2 linked regions of the Bythopirellula goksoeyrii genome follow. The protein of the gene in region 2 interacts with the protein of the main gene of each other region in a pairwise test. Links are inferred from orthologs where the notes say so. Each region holds a gene or a part of one and is shown on either strand. Other genes may lie near its edges.

Region 1 (9,849 bases), 210 kb from region 2 along the record:
TTGCCTGCTGGGCTCCAGCGACGATCGCCATTGCGTTCTTGATCTCAGCAGGAGAGAAATACGGATCTCGCACAACTTGGCGGGCCGTGCCCGTGAGTTTGGCGGCAAGTTCTTGCCAACTTACATTGCTATTCACATTCCAGACTGCTGCTTGCGCTGCAGCAGGCTGCAGGTCACCATTGGCATAGGCAGCCACAATTTCAATCACAGCGGGGTCGGCGACAACATCTTCGATGGGACGAATTTCATAAGGCTTGTTCGACGAAGGATCCCGAAGACCATGGTCCAGACACAACAGTGGGACGTCGATCGTGTTGACTTTTTCAGGGGCAACATTGAAGCGTCCGCCACCGCCGCCTCGACCACCGCCGCCTCGACCACCGCCGCCTCGACCGCCGCCGCCGCCGCCGACACTTTGCTGCCCGCCGCCGCCGCCGCCCAAACCGCCACCACCTCCACCACCGCCAAATTGATGCATGACGGGAACTCCAGCAAAGGCATCGGGAATGAGCACATCAACAGGTTCATCGGTCTTGTTAGTCAAGAACAATCGGCCGCGCTGACTATCGCGAGCGATGAACTTTGCGTCGATCACGCCTTGGTCGATGGCATCGAACACATCGAGCGCCGGTGCCGTCTCAGCAGCAGGTTCATCAGCTCTTGAATGCTGCCCACTTACGGCAGTTCCCAAGACCATGATTGCCAATACCAGATACCATTTCATCATTTGGGCGGACGCCATGACAGTACAACCTTTTCAGAAGCCGAGGACTACTTGGTTTCTTGAAGCCCCAGCTGATCGCAGGGCTTGAATTACGAAGGGTTGGCTGAATTGACAATAATTCAGCCGGTCTCTCCAGCATAAACTGGCGCACGCCAATTGCCAACATTTTCATGAATGTCCCCGCCAAATCGGTCGGTTTTGCCGCCTATGTCTTGAATGATTGGCCAATATGCCATTTTGGGAGCCGATTTCTCAGTTTTCTCCCCATCAGCGGGAGGACGCAGCGGGGAAGGGTGCAATACTTGGAGATAGGCCCCCGATTTCACTCAGATCGCTTAAATCCGTGTCTACAACGCAACTTTCTCCAACCGCCAAAGCCCGCCACCAGAGCTGGATCATCTCTCCCTGGTGGGACATGACGTACGTCGTAGTCACGCCAATACTGATTGTACCGGTCATATTGGTTCTGGTGCGTCAGTGGCTCACCCCCGAGCAAGTTTCGTTGGCGGTGATATCATTTGCTTCCCTGGGACATCATCTGCCAGGCTTCATGAGGGCGTACGGCGATCGAGAGCTTTTTGCGCGATATCGCATGCGTTTTCTTTTCGTGCCTCCTCTGGTGTTCGCTATGGCTCTCTGCTTTACGCCTCCCAGCGGATTGGCTCAGTGGCTCCACCTTCCTTGGCGACATCTCCACGGACTAGAGTTGGTCTTGCTGATTTGGGGCACTTGGCACGGATTGATGCAAACATACGGTTTCATGCGCATCTACGACCTGCGACGGGGAGTGACCGATCGCTTGACTGCCCGTCTCGATCATTGGCTCTGCCTGACTGTGTTTGTTGCTGGTGTTGTGTTCAGCGATGCCCGCATGTTCGGCATTGCCAAAACGATGTGGGAGTCTGGCCTTCCTATATTTGGTCCCGTCTGGCTCGATTGGGCGCGGCTGCTGATTGGCGGAGCGCTGATCGCGGTCCTGATTGGCTATCTGGTGAACCTCCTACGACTGCATAAAGCCGGCTATCCGATCTCTTGGGTCAAACTATTGCTAATCGGTACGACTGGTTGGTTCTTCTGGTACACGGGACGACTCTCGGTCAATCTCTTGATTGGCATTGCGATGTTCGAGATCTACCACGCCGTCCAGTACTACGCGATCGTATGGATCTACAACAAGCGCCTCTTCAACCGCGCCGGCAATCGCTTCGGACCATTGGGTTTTCTCTTCGAAGATCGATGGAGCATGTTGGGCCTCTACTTGGCAGCAATTGCGGCATATAGCTCAATTCGCTACTTCACGGTGGACGCCAATGCCTACATTTTCACCGCAGGAACCGAGAATGCCTACCAGTGGCTTATCGCCGCTTTCGTGACTTCTTCGTTTCTCCATTTCTACTTTGACGGCTTCATCTGGAAAGTAAGTGAACGCAAGACACAGGAGAATTTAGTCGAGACTCCAACGAGCGATGCCCCGCCGATGATCACTGTACCGGCGGCAATCCATGCGGCCAAATGGGCATTACTACTTGCCATCATGGCGGGTCTGCTATTCGCTGAGCGCAGGCGCTTGCTGCTTGAACCTGAGGACGGCCCTTCCGAGCGTTTAGTCGCCTTGGCTGCGCTAACACCTAATCTTCCCGAATGCCACGCCTTGCTCAGTCGCAATGCATTGTCCAAAGGCAATGCCCCACAGGCCATACTCCACGCCGAGAAAGCCTTGGCCCTTCGTGAGCGTTCTCACACTGCCCACGCTGATTTGGGTCTAGCCTATCTGCTGGGCAACCGATTGCAGGAAGCCAAGCGGCAGTTCGAAAAGGCCATCGCCATCGCTCCGAATCAATGGTCGCATCATTGCGATCTGGGGACGGTACTCCACCGCCTGGGCGAGCAAGAACAAGCTGAAGTCGAACTGAAGCTCGCAGTTGAACTGGGCTCCGAGTCGGCCGAACCTTACGAACAATTGGCGGACTTTTATCTCGATCAGAACCAAACTCAACAAGCAGCAACGCTGTACACAACGATCGCAGAGCGATTCCCAGATTCTCTCATCGGAGAATTGGGAAAGATTCAATTACTCAACCGCGACGGCCATCACCACCAAGCGGTCGAACTGGCAAGCTTCCTCGCCGCTGACAATGCCGACAACTGGAGAGTCTTGGCCGCACTGGGCGCTTCGCTCAATGCCGCCGGAGACCCCCAACGCGCGTTGGTACCTTTGAAAGATGCACTTCAAATCAGTCCGGAGTCTGCTGAACTGAACTATCAGATGGGGCTTACGCAATTCCAGTTAAACAAACCCATGCGCGCAATCACGTTTCTATCGCGAGCACAGAAACTCGACCCGCAACATTTCACTTCCCAGTTACAGCTTGCCAATACTTACTACGTGTTGGGGGCTGTCGACTCGGCACTGGAAGCCTATCAACGTGCCCTAGATCTCAAACCAGGAGACCCCGCAGCAAGTGCCAACTATGGCGGCCTGCTAGCTCAATTGGGCATGAATGCCGAAGCCGAGCGGGCCTATCGTGCAGGGCTCGCGGTGCATCCTGATGCCCCACAACTCAACTACAATCTGGGTCTACTGTTGTGGCAGCAAGGCGCACATGAGGAAGCCCGCCAACTCATCCGCCGCGCTGAGCAACTCGGCGTAGCGATTTCACCGGAAGTGAATGCTGCGATCCGTAAAACGAATTAGGGCTTTGTTAGGACTTTTTTTGGAGTTGAGCGCAATCTTTAGGAATGACAAAGTACTTCACTCGCCGGCACAGAGCGCATGGAACTCTTCTTCGGTAAGCACGGCGACGCCTAGCTCCTGGGCCTTGGCAAGTTTGCTTCCGGCCTTTTCACCTGCGACCAGGTAGTCCGTGCTCGCAGAGACGCTACTGGTCGCTCTTCCGCCATATTGCTCTATCAGCAATTGGATCTCATCACGAGTATAGTTTTCTAACTTCCCAGTGACGACAAACGACTTTCCGGCAAACGGCTGATGCTGTGGGGCAGTGGTCTGCTCTTTTACCATCCCCATACTAACGCCAGCCTCTTCCAAGCCGTTGATCGTTTCGATTCCGTTTTCGTTGTGTAGAAAACTGTAGACGCTCTCAGCGATGATCGGACCGACCTCTTCTACTTGGCTTAATTGTTCGATAGTCGCCGCCTGCAATGCAGACATCGTCTGAAATTGCTCAGCAAGAATGGATGCTACACGGGTTCCGACGTGGCGGATCGTCAACCCGTTCAACAGCCTGGCAAATGAGCGTGACTTACTTTCTCGAATCGCGTCCACCACATTCTGAGCTGACTTCTGCCCCATCCGTTCGAGCTGGGCGAGTTGTTCAACGGTCAAATCGTACAAATCTGCAAAACGCTTCACCAGTCCCGTCGAGACAAGTTGGTCAATCAGCTTTTCGCCTAGTCCCTCGATATCCATCGCGGTTCGACTCGCAAAATATTGCAACCGTTCGCGCAGCTGAGCGGGACAGGCGAGGTTTGGACAACGAATATAGACGCCCCCCTCGTCTTTCACCAATTCACTCTCGCACTCGGGACAGTGTGTCGGAAAAAGAAATGGCTTTGTCCCTTCAGGCCTCAAGTGAGTCTCAACCCGTAAAATATGCGGAATAATCTTCCCCGCCTTCTCAACCACAACCGTATCGCCCTCGCGCACGTCTTTCCGGGCGATCTCGTCGGCATTGTGCAGGCTGGCTCGACTTACTGTCGTGTCAGCGAGTTCCACCGGCTCCAGTTCCGCCACCGGAGTGATGGTGCCCGTCTTGCCAACTTGGACGCGGATTTCATTGAGCCGCGTTACGGCCTCGTATTTCTCAAACTTGTAAGCGATCAGCCAGCGGGGGCTCTTGCTGGTGGCACCCAACCGCCCGCGTTGATCGAACCGATTCACTTTCAACACGAGTCCGTCGACTTCGAAATCGAGTTCGTGAAGTCGTTCGATAAGCCCCTCGCAATGTGTGATCGCTGCCTCAAAGTCAGGAAAACATTCGACGTGCGGTGTTGCCGGCAACCCCCAATCACCAAGCTGTTTGAGAAACTCCATGTGTGTCGTCGCATGAAGACCTTCGACTTGGCCCACACCGTGGCAAAAGAGTCGCAGTCGCCTCTCGGCACAGATTCGTGGATCTAGCAGGCGTATACTTCCAGCCGTAACATTCCGTGTGTTTGAGTAAGCTTCGAGCCCCTGCTCCTGACGCTTCTCGTTGAGTCTCACCAGATCCGCATTGGTCATGTAGATCTCACCACGAACTTCGACCAGCGGCGGAAACCCGTCGCCAGCAAGCCGCAGAGGGACCCCCAGCACGGTACGGACATTGTGAGTGACATCGTCGCCAGTGGTGCCGTCACCCCGTGTGACGCCACGAGTGAGTTGTCCTTGTTCGTAGATGAGTGACATGGCCACGCCATCAATCTTGAGTTCCACGACCCACTCGATGCTCTCATCCGGCAGCAACTTCGCCGTCCGCTCGCCATACCTACGAAGTTCCTCAAGGCTGTAGGTGTTGTCGATCGACATCATCGGCACCAGATGCCGCACCGAGTTCAATTCGTCGACCGGCGCTCCACCTACTCGTTGCGTGGGACTATCCGGCGTCACCAGAGCAGGATGTGCGGCTTCAAGTTCCTTGAGCCGATCCATGAGCCGATCGTACTCGAGGTCCGTGATCGTCGGCGCGGCCTCCCCGTAGTATCGCGCATCATGGCCGCGAATCTCCTCGCGGAGTGATTCAATCTCAGATTCGACGTGCGCCTTACTCATCCGTTTTTGTCATAGCCGTTGGCGGAAGCCAATGGTTGCCATGGAGAAAACCGCGGGCTTCCGCCAGCGGCTACTATGATTGAATCCACTGTGATTCTTCTCAAGATTCCAACCCGCACTCTGGCACAACAGTGACGTTCTTGCCGGTAGCAGAGTTGGGAATCAGGCAAAGGAACTTCAGTGGAACGGAACCTGTGTTCTTGAACTGGTGGACATCCTCAGGCGAGACAAACACCACGTCGCCTTGCTCAAGGGGATGCTCCACGTCCCCTTCGAGAACAGTGCCACTTCCTTCGACGACGTAAATCTCGTGCTCGTAGTCATGAAAATGTCTTGGGGTGTGGCCCCCCGGAGCGACTTCAAATTGACGCATCACAAAATTCGGGGCCTCTTCATCCTTGCCGACGAGTATCTGCACTTGGCACCCGTCAGCCCCCTCCATATCCACCTTATTACGTGGCACATCTTTGGAATGTTTCAGTTTCATTTTTCTTCGTTTACTCCAAAATCTCAGTTCGATGGGAATGCTATCACCGCTTAACCCTCATCCATGGCCATTAACTGACCAATCGCAGTCCGATCATGATAGCAACTTCTTACCTATCAGACATGCTAACCGAGCTACTTCATAGCCCCTATTTTCGTCTTCCACAGAATCTTGCAAGCGAAGATCGATCCGCTGGAAAAATTGCTCTTGCCAGGGGATTCCCCACTTTGCTACAACCCTGCCGCTTTTCGTGACTACCTCTTCTCTACTACCACCTTATCCAGTCCCGATTGGCCTGAACTGACTGATTGTCTGCGCAGGTGCACGGGGAAGGACGAACACATGACTGTCGCGCGATACCAATCGTACGCCGTGCTCGGCGCTGCGTATCTCTTGCTATTTGCTTTTTCGCTTCAGGCGGCTGATGCCCAACAGCAGAGGTCTTCCGCCAATGGGACGAATCGGACGAACGAAACCGATCGTGCCGCTGGGAATATGCTAGATGCCATTTTTGATAACCCGGCCCCAGTTTCCCGTGGTGGAAATTACTCGGCACGGAGGGTCTCTAGAACGAGGCCTGCGAACCAGCCGAAACTGCAAGCGAAGCTTGTGCGTAATTCCAGCGAGTCGGAAGGGACCCCTCCCTATGCCTTGGTTGATCGCTATGGGGGCGTGCTCCGCTATGTCGAGCCGGTCGACCGAGTTGATTTGAAGCCTTATCTAGGCAAAGTCGTGGGGGTGAAGCACGACACGGGCGATGTCTTGCTCGCTTCACAACTGATGCTGCCAAGCCTTTCCAATACTAAGACGAGCAATGGCGTACAGCTTGCGGCATTCCAAGAGCCCATTCCTGCGGGCACTGAGGAAGGGGAAGCGCTGCTCGAACCGACCCCAGCCGACGATTCTGATTCAGCGATAGCGATGGAAGAAACATATTCCTACGATGGTTCATTCGATGGCGACCCCTTGTACCTGGGCGACGAAGGATTCCATTTAGGTGGTTACCCCGATGGTGGCCATTTGGGATGCGACGTACTCGGAGGCTGTGGAGCAGGCGTCTGGCAACCCAGTCGCGTTTACTTACGTGGTGAATACTTGCTCTGGTGGTTCGACGGCATGGATACGCCGCCACTGGTGACAACAACTACCGACGAAACGGAACTAGGAGCCATTCTCCCCAATCCAGGAGTCGAACCTGGAAATCCCAACTATCCACGTCTCACTTTTCCAGACACCTCGATACTCTATGGTGGCAACCCCATCCTTGAAGATTCTCGTAGTGGCTTCCGTGTCTCCTTAGGTTCCTGGATCGACGACGAGCGCAAGCAGGCCCTCGAAGCAGACTACCTCTACTTGGGCACGATCGATGAATCATTCACCGCAGGGGGTGTCGACGGAACTCCGATTATCTCCCGCCCCTATTTCGAGCTCGTTCCTTTCTTCTTGGACGACGAAGATGAAATGGTCTTCCTGCCGCCTCGAGAAGCGGCCGAACAGGTTTCGTCGGCGCTGCTCAATGGCGACGTGACCGTGACATCTAGCAGTGAATTTCAAGGCGCTGGCTTTAGACTTCGTCATAATCTGTGCCGATGCGGCGCTGCCGACATCTGCTGCGGTGACTGCGTTGGTGGCTGTGGTGCAGGAATTGCCTGCGGTGGAGGGATCGACTGCGGTTGCGGACCTATCGGCTGTGGAAGTTGCTGCGGCCCCGTTTGTGGTGATCGCCGCTATGTTGACTTCCTACTTGGTTTCCGTTGGTACGGGTTGCAAGAGCAGCTTCAAATATTCGAAGACTTGGAAGTAAACGTAACCGACCCCGATATTATTCTTCCGGACGATTTTCCCCCGAATGGAACTCGCACGACTGTGTTGGATCGCTTCAGCACTAGCAATGATTTCACTGGAGGCGAGCTTGGATTCGATTGGGGAATCGAGCGCAACCGCTGGTCGTTGAGCGTGCTGTCGAAAATCGGCATCGGCAACAACCACCAGAAAGTTTCGATTGCTGGCCAAACGACACTGACTCCTGTCGAAAACGACCCTCCCCCTCCACAAGAGGGTGGATTGCTAGCGCAGGTCTCAAATATTGGTGACTATGAACGTGATAGCTTCTGCATGATTCCTGAAATCAATCTCAATCTTGGCTACAAGCTGACGCCTAATCTCAAGTTGATCGGAGGATATACCCTCCTGTACTGGACCGATGTGGTGCGCCCCGGCGACCAAATCGATCGAGAAATCAACGGCACCCTGGTACCGAGATTTGGCGAAGAGCCTAACGCTGTCATCCCCCCCTTCCGACCGCAGTTCGTCTTTAACGAGACAAATATGCTGATTCAGGGATTCAACCTCGGGGGTGAGTACTCCTGGTGAACTACCAGGGTGTAATCTGCCGATACATCTCTCACGGACTGCTCTTTTCGTGACAGGTTTGCTAGCACTCGTGAGGTAATTTCTATGGCTGCTCAAGGCCCAAAGTTTTCGAAGTTCCCGGTTCGCACCCGCACCAATGGCCGCAAAAACCAGCATCGATCGTTGCGACGATCCAATTTGAAATTCGAAACACTTGAAGCTCGCCAAATGCTTGCCGCAGATATGGCCGAGATCATCGGTACGGTTCGTACCGATTTGCAGGGTGACGGCGACTCGAGCAATGACGTGGTGATTGCCGGCGCAGCTGTGACCCTCTATCGCGACAGTGGAAACGGCACATTCGACGCCAGCGATGTGCAGGTTGCCACCAACCAGACAAATTCGCTGGGCCAATATGCCTTTATTGGAGTTGAAGCGGGGACGTACTTCGTCAAGGTAGATCTACCTGCCGAGTTGCAGTTCAAGCCGGGCACGGACACGCAGAAGGTGGTCATTTCTCTAGCAGAAGCCGAGGGTGTAGTCGGACCGAAAATCGATGATTTCAAATCGACACAAATTGTCGAAGCCTCACCTCCATTACCTGCTAACCAGAACTCGACACAAACGGACGGTGGAGTCCTGGGAGGAGAGCGCGACATGTTCGTCGAACTCACCCAGGGTGATGATCCATGGTCCTCTGTGTCGCTCATTAGCGGGGCAGCAAAGAACGGAGATGGATTGCTTCGCTTGTCGAGCGATTCCACGGTAACTGGCAACGCCAAAATCGTATGGGATGGGGCCGACGGCAATGCACTCAACGTGGATGCCACCGGGTTGGGAGGCTACGACCTCACCCAATACAATGGGAACACCATGACCGGGATCGCACTCACTTCAGGTGCCGACCATCCCGACGCCAAGATCAAGCTGCGGATTTATACGGATGCGAACAACTGGTCGGAATTTACCACCACGGTTCCCCAATCTGCAGGTGGTGCGGCAACCGGCCAGGCGGTATTCCGCTTTGACGATGTGCCCATTGCCAAGAGCGGCAGCGGTGCCGATTTCTCCAATGTGGGTGCTTTGGAACTCACCTTCGAAGGTGTCTCGGCTGTCGACGGACAGGTGTCACTAGTAGGACTCGTCGGTCGTACCACGAAACGCGTGAATCTTACAGCTTCGCCCCGCCTGAGTCTGGGTGACAAGGTATGGGCCGACATCGACGACAATGGCCTCTTTGACACGGGCGAGGTGGGCATTGCAGGTGTAAAACTCAATCTGTATGAGGACACTAACGGCGACAACAGCTATACCAGCGGAGTCGACGCCCTGATGGGTTCGACGACAACCGACTCCAACGGGAATTATTTGTTCTCTGATTTGTTGCCCGGTAAATACATTGCCCAAGTCGATCCGACGAACTTCATCACGGGAGGCAAACTCAATGGTTTAACTTCCAGTTTGGGTAGTTCACTCGCTGCAGATCCAGACAACAATATCAACAACGACGACAATGGC
Region 2 (10,426 bases):
GTCGCGGCCCATACTCGACACTCCATGGGCATCAATCCAAGCAGGCGACGTTCGCACTGAGTTCAATTCTTCTTCTGTCTTCGGCTTTTCAGCAAAACGAATTACCCGGCCCGTATCGTCGGCTCGCATGATTCCTAACCCACCGGCCTCATGGCTATGGACCGGCTTGGCGGCAATCGTGATGTCAGCGCCCGACTCGCGATGGGTCTTGAGCATCTCGGTAAAGTCCATGTGATAGAGTTGGTCGCCGGAAAGGATGACGACATACTTCGTGCCAGGTTGAGTGAGATAGCGTAGGTTTTTTCGTACGGCATCCGCAGTCCCCTGATACCAGTCGGTCCCTTCAGCCATGGTCTGCTGGGCGGCCAATAACTCGACAAATCCAGCGCTGAAGTTGTCGAATCGGTACGTGCCACGAATGTGCCGATGCAAACTCACGGAGAGAAACTGCGTCAGCACATAGATTCGATTCAACCCGCTGTTGAGACAATTTGAGAGTGGAATGTCTATAAGTCGATACTTGCCTGCCAACGGAACTGCCGGCTTGGAGCGATATTTAGTCAGTGGCATCAATCGTGAACCCTGGCCTCCGCCTAAGACAACGGCGATCGTATTTCGCATGAGAAGTTGGTCCTTTTATATTGCGAGCGTTCGTTGATAATCCGAATCGCCTCTAATTCTTCACGACAAAGCTAACCATCCGCCCGGGCACCGCAATCACTTTGGCAATTTGCTTGCCATCGAGATACTCTAAAATACTCGCGTCCTGTCGGGCCAATTCTTCCATCATATCCGCATTCGCATCGGCAGGCACGGTGATCTTTCCACGTAGTTTGCCGTTTACTTGCACGGGGATTTCCACTGTGGACTCAACCAGCACTCCTTCATCGTAAGACGGCCAGGGTTCATAAGCCAGTGTATTCTCGTGGCCCAGCGCCTGCCACAACTCTTCGGCTATGTGTGGGGCAAAAGGGGCCAATAGAAGAACAAAGGGCTCCAACACGGCGCGGGGCTGGCGGTCATTCTTAGTGAAGTAGTTTGTGAATTCCATCATGCGGGCGATGGCGGTGTTAAAAGACAGTTTAGCGATGTCCTCGGTAACGGCTTTGATTGTCTTGTGGAGTACTCTTAGTTCCTCGTCATTGGGCTCCTCATCACAAACCGCAGAATTTAGCTCAATCGATTCTGCCCGATCATCCACAATCAATCGCCATACTCGGCAGAGAAAGCCAAACACACCGTTTACCCCTTCCATGCTCCAAGGCTTGGTAGCCTCCAGCGGACCCATGAACATCTCATACAACCGCAGCGAATCGGCACCGTATTCCTTAACTACAAGATCAGGGTTGATGACGTTCCCTCGACTCTTGGACATCTTAAATACACAGGAATGCACTTGAATTGAGTGGTCATCCTTGAGAACAAATCGGCCATCGACTTTTTCGACCATGCTTTCATTTAACCAAAGAATTGCCCATTTCTTATCATCAAATAAATATTTTCCTTGGCCCCTGTAAGTTGCTGTGACTATCTCTTCCGCAGATAGAACGGTGCCTGATTCAACTCCTTCAAGGACATGAGGTGGGACAGAAGCAAGTGATACCCATTCGCCATCGCATTTAACCGCTCTGTACTCTAATTCACCCAGAATCATTCCTTGGTTGATCAACTTCTGAAAAGGCTCGGCCGTGCTGACAACACCTCGGTCAAAAAGCACCTTGTGCCAGAACCGTGCGTAGAGCAAATGGAGCACGGCATGTTCTGCTCCGCCGACGTAAAGATCAATCGGCATCCAAGCCTTTTCGATCTCTGGATCGATTGCCACCTTGGTATTGTCGGGATCCAGAAACCGCAGATAGTACCAGCAGCTACCCGCCCATTGGGGCATCGTGTTGGTTTCTCGCTTGTAGTGCACTCCATCGATGACGGGGTAAAGCCATTCATCGGGGGCCTTATCCAAAGGAGGCTCGGGGCGACCGTGCGGTTTGAAGTCTTCGAGATGCGGCAGATCCACAGGTAAATTGGCTTCGTCCACCGCACGAATACGACCTGTGGGATTGCCTTCGTCGTCGAGTTCGTGAAGTATGGGAAATGGTTCACCCCAAAATCGTTGACGACTGAAGAGCCAATCGCGGAGTTTGTAGTTGACGGCTTCACGGGCCAGGCCGCGAGTAGAGAGGGATTCAGTGATCTTTCTCTTTAATTGAGCGGTGGAGAGGCCATCGAACTCATCGGAGTTGATAGCCGTACCTTGGTCCGTGAAAACTTGCTCGCCGGCGAGAATTCTTTCCAGATCGCCCTGGGGGACGTTGTCTCCCGGCTTAACGACGCACTTGATTGGGATCTTGTATTGCTCAGCGAATTCAAAGTCGCGCTCGTCATGGGCAGGGACTGCCATAATAGCCCCCGTGCCATAGCTGATCAAAACATAATCGGCGATCCATATTGGCACCTGTTCTCCATTGGCCGGGTTGATCGCGTAGCTGCCGGTAAAGACACCCGTCTTTTCCTTGGCCAGTTCCGTGCGATCCAGATCGCTCTTAGCGGCGGCTTGTTCACAGTACTTTTTCACAGCGGTAGCATGATCAGCGGTGGTTAGCCGCTCCACAAATGGATGTTCCGGAGCGATCACCATGTAGGTTGCCCCAAACAGCGTGTCAGGTCGCGTGGTATAAATCCGCAGAACATCATCTGACGGTTTCCTGGGAAAGTTTTGGACTGGTCCCTTCAGCGACCAGTTTGCTTCAGAGCCCAGGTAAAAGTCTACTTCCGCCCCTGTGCTGCGACCTATCCAATTCCGCTGCAACGCCTTCACGCTTTCGGGCCAATCCACAAGTTCCAAATCGGATTCCAAGCGGCTCGCATAAGAAGTGATCCGCAGCATCCATTGCCGCAGGGGGCGTCGCTCGACGGGATGGCTTCCGCGCTCACTCTTCCCATCGATTACTTCTTCATTGGCTAGCACCGTCCCCAATGCTGGGCACCAATTCACCGGCGCAAAGCTTTGAAACGCCAAGCGATGCTCGTCGCGATACTCACGTACCGCATCCTCTCCCGCATCGGCCACCTCCGTGGGAATCGGTAACTCCGCAATGGGCCGACCCTTCTGTTGCTGCTCATCGAACCAGGTGTCGTAGATCTGCAAGAAGATCCACTGAGTCCAGCGGAAGTACTCAACATCGGTGGTGGCCAGTTCCCGTGACCAGTCGTAGCTGAAGCCAAGCATCTTCAACTGCCGGCGGAATGTGTCGATATTTTTCTCGGTCTGAATCCGCGGATGCTCCCCTGTTTTGATCGCATGCTCTTCGGCCGGGAGCCCAAAGGCATCGAACCCCATGGGGTGCAAAACACTCTTTCCCTGCATGCGGGCGGCCCGGCAAACGATGTCGGTAGCTGTGTACCCTTCGGGATGGCCGACATGCAGCCCGTCGCCACTTGGGTAGGGGAACATATCAAGTGCATACAGCTTTTCTCCCGTGGGCATCTGGGGAGAGGCAAAAGTCTGGTTCTGATCCCAGTAGGCTTGCCACTTGGGTTCGACGGTGGCCGGATTGTATCGTGGCATAAGGAGAATTACGGGACGCGGATTGGGATTGCTGAATTAGGATACACAGAAACGCTAATTCTACAGTAGCAAAGCACTTGCGCGAACCGCGTGCCAGTTGACGTTCTTAGCCCGGGCCAACTACGATGGCCAGATTCGATACCCTTGTTGTGACCCTTTAAATGAAGAATATGGACAAGACTAAGGTAGGCATTATCGGACTTGGGACCGTCGGTTCAGGCGTGGCTCGGCTGCTGCTGGACTATGGCGACCGCACGGGCCGACATGCGGGCCGCACCCTTTGGCTGGAAAAGGCTGTAGTCCGGGATTTGGACAAGGCGCGGGACTGCGACTTGCCAGCTGGGGTGCTAACCGACGATATCGACGAGGTGCTCAGCAACCCCGAGATTGAAGTGGTGGCCCAACTCATCGGCGGGCTTGAACCTGCTCGCACAATCATGCTCAAGCTGCTCGAAAGTGGCAAAGACGTTGTCACGGCCAACAAGGCCCTACTTGCCCAGCACGGCCCGGAGTTATTCGACCGTGCTCGTGAACTGGGTCGCTCCATCGCTTTCGAAGCGTCAGTTGCCGGTGGGATTCCCATCATTGCCAATATCGGTCAGTGTTTGTCGGCCAATCAAATTGAATCGCTTTTTGGCATTCTCAATGGCACAAGCAACTTTATTCTCTCTGAGATGCACGAAAATGGCACCGCCTATGCAGATGTGCTTGCTGAGGCTCAAGAGCTGGGCTATGCCGAGGCCGATCCCACGATGGACGTCGATGGGTCAGATGCAACGCAAAAGCTAGCGATCCTCGCTCACTTGGCCTTCGGAGCCCGCGTCGACTGGCAAGATATCCCTCGCACCGGTATCGACAATCTCGATGTGGCGGATGTTCAATACGCTGAGGAGATGGGCTACACGATCAAGCTCTTGGCTGTGGCACAATTGGTGGACGAGGGCTTGGAACTCCATGTCTCACCTACACTGCTGAAATTAGGCACCCCACTGGCCGAAGTGAGTGGCCCATTCAACGCCATTCGTGTCATCGGCGACGCTGTGGGTCCTCTTTTATTCTACGGAGCTGGAGCGGGACAGATGCCTACGGCTTCGGCCGTAGTGGCCGACTTAATCGACACGGCCGTTGGCCGCACGGAAATTACCTTCAAGACACTCGAACTCTGGTCCAACCGCCAGGCGCGGGTCACCGCCAACGACTACGCTCAGGCCAAGGGTCGATTTTATATTCGGGCGAATGTACAGGACCATCCCGGTGTACTCGCTCAGGTTGCCACCGCCTTAGGGCGCCAGGAAGTATCCATCGCCTCGGTACTGCAACACGAAGCAGATGAAGGCAGCCATATTTTGCCCCTAGTGATCATGACCCACGAAACCACCGAAGGTGCCGCCGCGAAAGCGTGCGAGGAGATCGCGTCCTTCGAAAGCGTGCAAGGATCCTTGGTCCGCATGTGGGTTCGAGACTGATATTCCTCGACGGACTGGTCGCTTCAGCGACCAGTAAAACACCATGAAATACGCCATTATTATCCCCGACGGTGCCGCCGACGAGCCCCAGTCTGTACTCGGCGGACAGACACCCCTTGAAGCCGCTCGCACTCCCGCCATGGACGCCATTGCGGCCTCAGGTGTTGTGGCTCGCGCCTGTCATACTCCCAAGGTACTCCCCGCCGGTTCCGAAGTCGGCAACATGAGCCTGTTGGGTTACGACCCCCTGACCAACTTCACAGGCCGCGCCCCTATCGAAGCCGCTGCACAGGGCATCGAGCTTTCGCCCGATGATTGGGCTATCCGCTGCAATCTGGTCACTATCGAAGACCAGATCATGCAGAGCTTTACCGCCGGACACATCTCTACTGAGGAAGCAACTGAACTTCTGGTAACAGCCCAGGAAAAACTTGGCGGCGATGGACTCGAATTTATTCCAGGTGTCAGCTACCGCAATCTGCTCATCTGGCGAGGCAAACAGCGTCCTGCCCCTTTCACCATGGACATGCGTGCCACGCCTCCGCATGATCTCACCGACAAGACCGTACTCGACAATTTCCCGCGAGGACCGGGAAGCGACGTTCTTAACGACCTTATGTCGGCGACAATCGATCTCTTTGTCAATCATCCAGTCAATATGAAACGCCTTGCCGCTGGAAAACCGCCTGCCACCAACGTTTGGCTCTGGGGGATAGGCAAGGCACCTAAACTCGCAGCATTCTCAGATGTTTATGGTCCTCAGGGGGCGATGATCACCGCCGTTGACTTGCTCCGCGGTTTAGCATCACTCGTTGGTTGGCAGCGGATCGAAGTCCCTGGCGCCACCGGCTACACCGACACCGACTATGCCGCCAAGGGTCGCCATGCTGTTGACGCCCTCAAGGAGGTCGATCTGGTTTGTGTCCATGTCGAAGCGCCCGACGAAGCCTCTCACGAGGGAGATTGTGGCAAGAAAGTCACTGCTCTGGAAGAAATCGATACGCATGTCGTCGCTCCGGTCGTGGAAGCCTTGAAGTCAACAGGGGATTGGCGGATCATGATATCCCCCGACCATCCGACTTTCCTGAGCACGAAAACCCACACGCATGGTCACGTTCCCGTAGCCATGGCAGGAACAGGCATTACTCCAGACAAATTCACCAGCTACGGCGACACCAACGCCGCCAATTCTGATCTGGCTTTCGACGAAGGCTGGCGCACCATGGGCTGGTTCACTGGACCGAACACATAACGCAACATTCCATTCCCCTTCCTAAATTCCGCAATCCTAATTCCGAATTCCGCATTCAACTATGGGTATCATCGTTCAAAAATTTGGCGGCACCAGCGTGGCCGACGCCGACAAGATTTTAGCCGCTGCCCGCAAGGCAATTCGCACCCAACAGCAAGGCCATCAAGTAGTGATGGTCGTTAGTGCAATGGGCAAGAACACCGATGTCTTAGTGGATCTGGCAGGCCAACTCACCAGCAAACCTCCCGCGCGCGAAATGGACATGCTCCTTTCCACAGGCGAGCAGGTTAGCGTTGCTCTCATGGCAATGGCCATTAACGAATTGGGAAGTAAAGCGGTCAGCCTCACAGGTGGCCAGATTGGCATTAAGACGGATAGTTCGCACACCAAGGCCCGCATTCAATCCATATCAACCGAGCGATTGCGCAAGCATCTCGACGATGGCCATATAGTTATCGCCGCCGGCTTCCAAGGAATCGACGAGGACTTCAATATCACCACACTTGGACGTGGTGGCAGCGACACGACCGCCGTCGCTTTGGCTGCGGTGCTGCAAGCAGACGCTTGCGAGATCTACACCGACGTCGATGGCGTCTTCACTACTGACCCGCGAATCGTTGCCGAGGCCCGCAAGATGGATCGCGTGAGCCACGATGAGATTCTGGAGTTGGCCAGCATGGGTGCCGGAGTGATGCATAGCCGCTCGATTGAGTTCGGCAAGAAATTTGGCGTCCCGATTCACGTTTGCAATAGTGCCAGCTTCAGCGATGAGCCAGGCACGGTCATCGACTTATTGCCAGAAAGCATCGATCGCCCTGTGAGTGGGGTGGCATTGACCAAAAACGAAGCGTGGATTTCGCTCGCCAATGTTCCAGACCAACCTGGCACGATGGACACCCTGTTCTCAAAACTTGGCGGCGTCAACGTGGCGGTCGATATGATTGTCCAGAACGTTGGAAAAGGTGGCAAGGCGGAGGTCTCCTTTACCGTGTTGGAATCGGACCTTCCGGCAACTCTCAACGCCGTCAATGATGTCGCTAATGAACTAGGTGATATTGAGATCACGAGCGAAGCAAATGTTTCCAAGGTATCAATCGTCGGACTGGGAATGGCTACGCAAACGGGTGTAGCAGATCGCATGTTTCGCGCGTTTGCTGATGAAGGAATCAATATTCTGGCGATCACAACCAGCCAGATCAAGGTTTCTGCCCTTGTGCGGCGCGAACAAGCTATGCAGGCACTTCGTGCCGTTCACAGCGAATTCCAGTTGGACAAGCCCCCCAAGGATCGTGTTTCCTTTGGAGACAAATCCGCAGCGGTTCAGCCTCCTAGTCCCATCGACGTGGTTGCGAGGCTGCAACGCATGGAAGACCTCACGATTGATGACATTCAACTCGACGAGTCCCAAGGCCGCATCACGGTTTCCCATGTTCCGGATACGCCAGGTATCGCCGCTGAGATTTTCGAGGCAGTGGCTGCTGAGAACATCATGGTCGATATGATCGTACAAGGTACCGGTCGAGATGGGATGGCAAACATTAGCTTCACCGTGCCCAAGGAATCCGTGTCAGCCGCTACCGAAGTTGTTCGCCCTGTGGCCGCGAACTTGGAATGTGGCCCCGTCACTCACGATAAGCAAATTGCCATCCTGTCGGTTTTTGGGATCGGCATTCGCACCCATACAGGTGTCGGCGTCCGGATGTTTCAAGCGTTATCTCGCACCGGCATCAATGTCGAAATGGTTAGCTCAAGCGAAATGCGGGTCAACGTAGTCGTATCCGCAGATCGAGGCCAGGCAGGACTTAAGGCCTTGCAGGCCGCGTTTGATGACGTGATAGGATGAGAATGAGTTTGAGATTGGGAAAACGGATTGCAACACGATTCCGCAATCCGAACTCCCAACTCTGCATTTCGTTAGAGGTTGTTCTCGTCGATCACATCGTGCAGCACATCTTCGGAGACGTAGATCGGTAGCTGAGGGTTGCAGCTTACCGCCACGGCAATTGCATCGCTGGGGCGGGAATCGATTTCGATCAGTTCGCCCTCATGCCGCACACGGAGCTGAGCAAAATAAGTATGTTCTTTGAGTTCGTTGATCACCACATCCTGGAACTCGCCCCCCATGGCATCAACCGCGTTGACTAAGAGATCGTGGGTCAATGGTCTTGGTGCTTCAAATCCCTTCACCCGGCGGTCGATACTCGTAGCTTCAAAGATTCCAATCAAAATGGGGAACATCCGTTGTCCATCAATCTCGCGCAGCCAGATGACTTGCTCACTGGTGACCTCGCTGATCACGATCCTCGCTAATTCCATGGCCACTGGCATATCGAAAACCCTCGGGGCAAAAGTCCTTGCAAGCCCGCCCAACCCAGCGGGCGCGTCAGCCTTGATTATAGGACGGCACCCGAGGGGAGTGCTACCGCTTCCCAAATTTGGCGTGTTGCCACATACTGAATGATCAGCGATACTCGCACATTCGCTCGGTCCGGTAGCTCAGTCGGTTAGAGCAGGGGACTCATAATCCCTTGGTCGGGGGTTCGAGTCCCTCCCGGACTACTTTATACTTTGAAAACGAACTAGACGGTTGTGTTTTCTGAGGATTAATTAGACTCTCGCGCTGCACTTCCAGGCATTTCAGTCGCCTGCTGCACCGGATTATCCAGCGCTTTGTTGGCCACCGCTTTGGTGAAATGGGCATCGATTATTTTGCAGATAGTGGCGTCGTGCAACTCTCTCACTGTTTCCCAGCCAAGTACAAACCACGTGCAGTGGGTATTCGGCCTCCAGTTCGGTCTGACGGGTGCTACGATGATTCTGAAACAATTCTTGCCAAGGCTCCAGACCCGCTCATTCAATGATGTGATTGTATTCAGTTATTAAATCCGGCAATGAAGTTGTTGTTAATACCCCCTTTTCGGAGTCGGTATGCGCAGAGGGAGTGCTAGGTACTAATTGAAGTCCGTCAGAATCCCGAAAAGGGACCAGACCGAGGCAGCAACAGGAGATATTCCTCCCCTCGCGCGAGTGTGCGTAGGAGCATCATACACGCGGAGGGCGACCAAGTCCCTGATACCTACCATCCCACCTCGCCAGCCTCTACCGCCTCCACAGCCTTTTTGAGCGCGGCCGACTCGGTACTACCAAAGAATCCCTTGCCGCAATTGGCCCGGGACACATAGCAGGCCCATTGGTCGACGTCCAATCGACCGGTCTCGCTCAGTTCCACTTCAAAGCCCTTCGATTCCATAGAATCGATCAGTGTGCTGGTTTCCATCGCTCTCTCCTCCAGGGTGCCGTGATCGTCCGTGATTACCATAAGTGTACAGATGGCCACTCACAAGCCCTAGGAGGCCCCCTGGCCCTATCTTGTGCTGAAGTCATAAGAAAGTGCCACAAGCGGATTGCTTGCGTAGAAGGGGCAGTCAGAGAACTTTTTAATCAGGACTTGAAATCCCCATGGCAGTCACCGCCGCTAGCTGAACGTTGGGAAGAAACCTCATGTTTTCCAGATTGGATTGGAAAGGATACAATCCTGAACGGTTAGCCAAGTCAATGCTACTATCAGCTCTTCTGCTCTTGAAAGCGTTTTTGAAATGAATCTTCAAAGCCGATTCGTAAATCAGGTCGCAATTCTTATCTGCTTGAGTGTATCCGTTTGCACCCAAGGCAATTCAAAGGCCGGTGATATTACTGTAGCGGACATTGTCGATGCCTGGGAAAATCGAGATAAGACTATTCCAACCTTCGAATGTGAGTGCAAGATTACGAAGGAAATTACGCGATTTCTGCACGAACGGTCGGGTGGAGCATTTGATGATCCCAATAAGGGAGAGCCCGGTGGTACGATGCAAATAAGCAAGGGATTGACAGTTAAACTGCGAGGCAAGGATATTTTCATTCTAGAAAAGGGTGAACACTGCGACATCGACAATTTTGAAATTTTTGATCAATCTGTTCACATCGCGTCTTCCGATGGCAGGATCGAGTATTTCGTTACTTCCTCTCGAAGTCAACTTGCCATGGGCGGCTTTGCAAACGTGAAGGTACCCGGCTTTCCGTTGCCTAGTGCCATGACGAGTGAATCCTCCATAATTCAACTATGGTATGACCCCTTAGAATTCTTCGCGGTACACAATGTTG

The links.
Region 1: the proteins of leuS (region 2) and ligA interact in binary tests that used the Escherichia coli proteins (3 or more experiments, as listed by UniProt). The link is inferred for Bythopirellula goksoeyrii from one-to-one orthologs.

Annotation. Positions count from the first base shown.
Region 1 is NZ_CP042913.1:1,695,071-1,704,919, reverse strand. What follows is about bases 2,985-5,867. They hold ligA (NAD-dependent DNA ligase LigA), read right to left. Parts: upstream 5,493-5,867; coding sequence 3,477-5,492; downstream 2,985-3,476. Other genes in these bases: Pr1d_RS06800 (cupin domain-containing protein), read right to left, coding at 5,593-5,867; Pr1d_RS06810 (tetratricopeptide repeat protein), read left to right, coding at 2,985-3,419. Also shown: Pr1d_RS25695 (hypothetical protein), read right to left, coding at 1-742; more of Pr1d_RS06810, read left to right, coding at 1,068-2,984; more of Pr1d_RS06800, read right to left, coding at 5,868-5,979; Pr1d_RS06795 (BBP7 family outer membrane beta-barrel protein), read left to right, coding at 6,322-8,352; Pr1d_RS06790 (DUF11 domain-containing protein), read left to right, coding at 8,437-9,849. UniProt on the Escherichia coli protein: DNA ligase that catalyzes the formation of phosphodiester linkages between 5'-phosphoryl and 3'-hydroxyl groups in double-stranded DNA using NAD as a coenzyme and as the energy source for the reaction.
Region 2 is NZ_CP042913.1:1,909,621-1,920,046, forward strand. The notes cover bases 474-3,933. They hold leuS (leucine--tRNA ligase), read right to left. Parts: upstream 3,566-3,933; coding sequence 674-3,565; downstream 474-673. Other genes in these bases: Pr1d_RS07615 (glucose-1-phosphate adenylyltransferase), read right to left, coding at 474-621; Pr1d_RS07625 (homoserine dehydrogenase), read left to right, coding at 3,736-3,933. In the rest of the region: more of Pr1d_RS07615, read right to left, coding at 1-473; more of Pr1d_RS07625, read left to right, coding at 3,934-5,031; Pr1d_RS07630 (cofactor-independent phosphoglycerate mutase), read left to right, coding at 5,075-6,283; Pr1d_RS07635 (aspartate kinase), read left to right, coding at 6,345-8,126; Pr1d_RS07640 (bifunctional nuclease family protein), read right to left, coding at 8,198-8,611; Pr1d_RS07650 (hypothetical protein), read right to left, coding at 9,360-9,620; Pr1d_RS07655 (hypothetical protein), read left to right, coding at 9,880-10,426.